DNA from 2 places in the Bradyrhizobium sp. USDA 336 genome. Region 2 is predicted to be linked to the other one. Evidence: riboswitches for the same ligand, from Rfam matches in the RefSeq annotation. Region 2 holds a riboswitch; the other holds the start of a gene.
What was found. A riboswitch is a leader RNA that binds a small molecule or an ion and turns the genes downstream of it on or off. The one in region 2 is predicted to bind S-adenosylmethionine.

Region 1 (3,205 bases), 170 kb from region 2:
CTTGAACACCTTGCGGCCCGGCTCCGGCACCGGGCTCTTGCCGGGCGTGTAGGGCGCAATATCGAGAATGCCGGGATTCGGCACGGGGCGGGACATCTTGGACTCCGGATAGGCTGGGCTGCTCGCGATTTTACGATTTCGGCCCGGTCGGGGGCACCGTATAGCGCGTTGCGTGGCTGCCGACGAGGGCCACAGAGCGCACCGAGGCCCCCGCCTCGATCAGGGCAGCCCTGACCTTGTCGATGCTGGTCGCGCCGGTGACCGAGACCAAGAGCGCCGCGCCGTCGAAGGCGGTGTCGGGCACCGCCACGATCTCGGCGAGCGGCGACAGCGCGCGGGCGACCTCGGCGTTCCATCCCGAGACGCTCACGCTGAAAGTCTCGACCTCCGTCACCAGGGCGCTGTCGGCGACGCGCGAGATCGCGAACACCGGCAAGGCGGCCGGATGGTCGGCGCGCTCGATGAAGGGCATCCGTGCGATGATCTTCGGTGCGCCGTCGGCTTCCAGCTCCAGCCACCATGGCGTGCGGCTCGAGGTCGCCGAGACCAGCGCCAGGTCGCCCTTGGATTTTGCCACCGCCTCGACCGCGGCCTGTGCGCTGAAATGCGCGACATAAGGCACCGTGAAGCCGAAGTGGAAGCGCGCGGAATCCCGCATTGCCGGTTCGCTCACCGAGACGTCGGCATGCACCGAGAACGGCGCCTGCACATAGGTGAACGTCGAGATGATGACGCGCCAGATGCTCTCGACCGTGTCGAGCGGCAGGATGCCGCGATGACGCTGCACGATCTCGCGCATCATCGAAGCTTCGCGCGCGGGCCGGAACGCCGAGCCGACCTCCTGGGTCTGCTTCACCTGGATCAAGCGATCGATGATCTCGCCGCGCTGCATGAGGAGGCGATGCATGCTCTCATCGATCGCGTCGATCTCCTTGCGTAATTCCTGCAGCGATGCTGGCGCGGGCGGACGTTGGGACATGTCTGGTCGTCGATCGTTCCGATGGGGGATGTCCTGATTAGGCAGTCGTGGTGGCGAAAGCAAAGAGAAATGACGTGCTTTGCGGGCGTTGCGGCAGAGGCGATTTGGGCCGGATCCGGGCCGCGACTTGACGAAAACCGCCCAAGACGGTAGCTTTTGCCCGTTCCGTGGTCATTTGAGCCGGCCGGCTTGCAGCCACGTTAAAAAACTCGCTAAACAGGCCGGGGACGCTTCCGATCCCGGCCGAACCTTTCGTTCAGGCCGGGTTTTTCATGGCCTGATGTCAGCGGCGCGGTCGAGCAGCCAGTCGCAAACGAGGTCGATGTCCGAGATGGGTAGCGTCAAGTCGATACCGAGTCCTGCGATCAGCGCCGATGAGCGATCGCACGAGGTGGATCATCCAAGCTCGCTGGTTGCGCATTTCGGCACTGAGCAGCCGCTGCGGCTCGATTGCGGCGTCGATCTCTCCCCGTTCCAGATCGCCTACCAGACCTATGGCGAGCTCAACGCCGATCGCTCCAACGCCGTGCTGATCTGTCATGCGCTGACCGGCGACCAGCATGTCGCCAACGTCCATCCGGTCACCGGCAAGCCCGGCTGGTGGGAGACGCTGGTCGGCCCCGGCCGCCCCATCGATCCCAAGCACTACTTCATCATCTGCTCCAACGTGATCGGCGGCTGCATGGGTTCGACCGGGCCGGCGTCGATCAATCCCGCCACCGGCAAGGTCTGGGGCCTCGACTTCCCCGTCATCACCATTCCGGACATGGTGCGCGCGCAGGCGATGCTGATCGACCGGCTCCGGCATCGACTCGCTGTTTGCCGTCGTCGGCGGCTCGATGGGCGGCATGCAGGTGCTGCAATGGACCGCGGCCTATCCGCAGCGCGTGTACTCCGCGCTGGCGATTGCCTGCGCGACGCGGCACTCGGCGCAGAACATCGCCTTCCACGAGCTCGGCCGACAAGCCGTGATGGCCGACCCCGACTGGCACGGTGGCGGCTATGCCGATCGCGGCATCCATCCGCATCGCGGGCTCGCGGTGGCGCGGATGGCGGCGCACATCACCTATCTCTCGGATGCGGCGCTGCACCGCAAATTCGGCCGGCGCATGCAGGACCGCGAGCTGCCGACCTTCTCGTTCGACGCCGATTTCCAGGTCGAAAGCTACCTGCGTTACCAGGGCTCGTCCTTTGTCGAGCGCTTCGACGCCAATTCCTATCTGTATCTGACGCGGGCGATGGACTATTTCGACATCGCCGCCGATCACGGCGGCGTGCTGGCCAAGGCCTTCGCCGACATCAAAACCCGCTTCTGCGTGGTCTCCTTCACCAGCGACTGGCTGTTTCCGACCTCGGAATCGCGCGCACTGGTGCACGCGCTGAATGCCTCGAGCGCCCGGGTGTCGTTCGCCGAGATCGAGACCGATCGCGGCCACGACGCATTCCTGCTCGACGTGCCCGAATTCTTCGACATCTCCCGGGCCTTCCTGCAATCGGCAGGCAAGGCCCGCGGGCTCAACCTCGAGGACCGATAGCGATGTCCGTGCAGGAAGTGTTGCCGCTGGACGGCGTTGCGGCCAGGCCGTCCGGTGATTATCGCGCCGATCATCTGCTGGTCGCCGAGATGGTCAAGCCGGGCTCGAAGGTGCTCGACGTCGGCTGCGGCGACGGCGATCTGCTGCAGCTGCTGGAGACCCGCGGCATCGACGGCCGCGGCATCGAATTGTCGCGCGAGGGCGTCAACCGCTGCGTCGCCAAGGGGCTTGCGGTGGTGCAGGGCGATGCCGACACCGATCTCGTCAACTATCCCGACGATGCCTTCGACTACGTGATCCTGTCGCAGACGCTGCAGGCGACGCGGCAGCCGAAGGTCGTGCTGGAGAACCTGCTGCGCATCGGCCGCCGCGCCATCGTCTCGTTCCCGAATTTCGGGTTCTGGAAGATGCGGCTCCAGCTCCTGATCGGCGGCCACATGCCGCGCACGGAGAATCTGCCGGCAACCTGGTACGACACCGCCAACATCCATTTCTGCACCATCAAGGATTTCGTGCAGCTCTGCGACGAGATCAACGTCAAGATGGAGCGCTCGGTCGCGCTCGATCTCTACGGCCGCCCGGTGCCGCTGAACCTGCCCTGGTGGGTGTGGAACATGTTCGGCGAGCAGGCGGTGTTCTTGCTCAGCCGCGGCGGGGGGAAATAGCCCTCTCTCCGTCATTCGGGGGCGAT
Region 2 (3,205 bases):
CGCGCAGCATGGCGCGGGAGACCTCGCCGGGGATGCCGCAGATCGCGGTGCCCTTCCAGATCCAGCGCGGCGGCGGATAGCGGATCCAGGCTTTGGTGTCGCTCTCATACATGTATTCGACGTGCACGCCGCCGATCCAGTTGGAGAGATAGTGGTATTGCGCAGCCGCGACCGCCGGCGGCAGATGGTCGATCCCGAGCTTTTTGAGCCCCGGCAGGAAGCGTTCCTGCTGCTGGCGACGGAACACGCGGAAGACGAATTCTGCCGCATCCGCCGTGCCGCGGCGCGTGACGATTGTGAGGATCAGCCCGGTGAAACAGGCGTGATAGAGATCGGCGATCGCACGCCAGCGCTTCCATTGCGCTTCCTGCGCGAGGTCTGGTGCGGTGGTCATGTTCGCTCCCGGCTTGTTGTTTTGCGGGAGTGTGTCATCGCGGATCGGGTGACGCAACCAGACGCGATCTCGGTGTCATCGCCCGCCTTGTGCGCCATTGCGCACTGGGACGGGCGATCGAGTACTCCGAGATGGTCATGCTTGAATCGAGAGGCCGCGGCGTACTGGATTCCCCGCCTCCGCGGGGAATGACAGCGGTGGGTGAGGTTAGCACTACACCCTGAAATGCTTGCTGAGCTTCAGGCCTTGCGCCTGGTAGTTGGAACCGATGCGCTGGCCGTACATGGCGTCGGGGCGGGCCAGCATCTTTTCGTAGACGAGGCGGCCGACGATCTGGCCGTGCTCGAGGATGAACGGCACCTCGCGCGAGCGCACCTCCAGCACGGCGCGCGATCCCAGCCCGCCTGCGCCGGCATAGCCGAAGCCGGGATCGAAGAAGCCGGCATAGTGCACGCGGAACTCGCCGACCAGGGGGTCGAACGGCACCATTTCCGCGGCGTAGTCGGGCGGCACCTGCACCGCTTCCTTGGAGGCGAGGATGTAGAACTCGCCGGGGTCGAGGATCAGGCTGCCATCGGGGCGCGCCGAAATCGGCTCCCAGAAATCCTCCACCGCGTAGCCCGCGCGGCGGTCGACATCGACGACGCCGGTGTGGCGCTTGGCGCGATAGCCGACGAAGCCGCTCGCCTTCTCGCCGGAGAGATCGACCGAGACGGCAACGCCGCCGGAAAGATCCGCATCGTCGATGTCGACGAGACGTTCGCTGGCGTGCAGCGCATCGAGCTCGTCGGCATTGAGGATGGCATCGCCGGTGCGGAAGCGCACCTGGCTGAGACGCGAGCCCTCGCGCACCAGCACCGGAAACGTCTTCGGGCTGATCTCGGCATAGAGCGGGCCGTGATAGCCGGCGCCGATCATGTCGAAGCGACGGGTGCCGTCGGCGATCACGCGGGTGAAGACGTCGAGCCGGCCGGTCGAGCTCTTCGGATTGGCGGCAGCGACGATCTCGGGCGGCAGCGCGAGGCTCTCGAGCAGCGGCACGATGTAGACGCAGTTGGTCTCGAGCACCGCGCCGTCGGCGAGGCTAAACTCGTGCAGCTTCAGCTCGTCGATGCGCTCGGCCACGGTGGCACCGGGCCCGGGGAGGAAGCTGGCGCGGACCCGATAGGCGATGTCGCCAAGGCGCAGATCGAGGCTCGCCGGCTGGATCTGGCTCTCGACGAAGTCGTAGGCGGGCAGGATGAGACCTTCTTCCGCCATCGCCGCGATCGTGCGGTCGGGCAGGATACCATTGGCGTCGGCGGCGACCGTGAACGTCAACCGGGGGTCCTCATCAGGGGTCGAATGCATCCGGCCATGCCGGAAATACAAGTCTTTTACGGCTATCCGATGGACGCCTTGACGGAAAGGGCATTGCGGAATATGAGCATCACTTATCCCGTGGTGATTTGAGCCGGCCGGCTTGCAGCCACGTTAAATAAGTCGCTAAACAGGCCGGGGACCTCTGTGATCCCGGCCCGTGGAGATATCCAGGCCGGTTTTTTTGTGACCGTTTTGCCTCGACGGTCATGTCGGAGAGGGTCCTATGTCGAAGTCGTCTGCTGCCTACCGCCCCGAAACCCGCCTGGTCCATTCCGGCACCCTGCGCTCGCAATATGGGGAGACCTCGGAGGCGCTGTTCCTGACGCAAGGCTATGTCTACGCCAGCGCGGAGGAGTGCGAGGCGCGCTTCAAGGGCGAGGATCCCGGCTTCATCTATTCGCGCTATTCCAACCCGACGATTGCAATGTTCGAGCGCCGCATGATCGAGCTCGAGGGCGCCGAGGCCGCGCGCTCGGCGGCAACCGGCATGGCGGCGGTGACGACCGCGATCCTGGCGCCGCTCAAGGCCGGCGATCACGTGGTCGCCTCCCGTGCGCTGTTCGGCTCCTGCCTCTACGTCATCCAGGACCTGTTGCCGCGCTACGGCATTGAGGCCACGCTGGTCGACGGGCTCGATCTCGACCAGTGGCAACGGGCGCTGAGGCCCAACACCAAGACGTTCTTCCTGGAGAGCCCCACCAACCCGACGCTGGACGTGCTCGACATTCCCTCGATTGCCGAGATCGCGCACAAGGGCGGCGCGCGGCTCGTCGTCGACAACGTGTTTGCAACCCCGATCTGGCAGAGCCCGCTCGCGCTCGGCGCCGACGTCGTCGTCTACTCCGCAACCAAGCACATCGACGGCCAGGGCCGCTGTCTCGGCGGCATCATCCTGTCCTCCGAAGCCTTCATCGCCGAGCACATCCACAATTTCATGCGCCAGACCGGCCCGTCGATCTCGCCGTTCAATGCCTGGGTCCTGCTCAAGGGACTGGAGACGCTGGGCGTGCGCGTGCGCGCGCAGACCGACACGGCCGCGCGCGTCGCCGAGGTGCTGGCGAGCCATCCCAAGATCTCGCGACTGGTCTATCCCGGCCGCGCCGATCATCCGCAGGCGGCGCTGGTGAAGAAGCAGATGCGCGGCGGCTCGACGCTGGTCGGCTTCGAGGTGAAGGGCGGCAAGGCGGCGGCGTTCCGTGTGCTCAACGAATTGAAGCTCGCCAAGATCTCCAACAATCTCGGCGACGCCAAGAGCCTCGTCACGCATCCGGCGACCACGACGCATCAGCGCCTCAAGCCGGAAGACCGCGCCGCGCTCGGCATCAGCGAGGGCTTCATCCGCTTCTCGGCGGGGCTGGAGCACGCGGATGACCTGATCGAGGATCTCACCGCGGCGCTGGAGAAGGCGTGAGGGCGAATGGCGAATAGTGAGTGGCAAATGGACCCAGC

Region 1: linked by a shared signal. The riboswitch ahead of ABIA45_RS31160 (homoserine O-acetyltransferase) and the one ahead of ABIA45_RS30285 (O-succinylhomoserine sulfhydrylase) in region 2 are both predicted to bind S-adenosylmethionine.

What each region holds. Positions count from the first base shown of each region.
Region 1 is NZ_JBIYDC010000002.1:6,430,736-6,433,940, forward strand. Features, by position in the region: gene hisC (histidinol-phosphate transaminase) at 1-96, opposite strand, end outside; gene ABIA45_RS31155 (chorismate mutase) at 131-979, opposite strand; SAM riboswitch at 1,137-1,216, shown strand; partial or broken gene ABIA45_RS31160 (homoserine O-acetyltransferase) at 1,311-2,514, shown strand; gene metW (methionine biosynthesis protein MetW) at 2,517-3,179, shown strand.
Region 2 is NZ_JBIYDC010000002.1:6,257,961-6,261,165, reverse strand. Features, by position in the region: gene ABIA45_RS30295 (hypothetical protein) at 1-394, opposite strand, end outside; gene ABIA45_RS30290 (2'-deoxycytidine 5'-triphosphate deaminase) at 608-1,744, opposite strand; SAM riboswitch at 1,825-1,904, shown strand; gene ABIA45_RS30285 (O-succinylhomoserine sulfhydrylase) at 1,980-3,167, shown strand.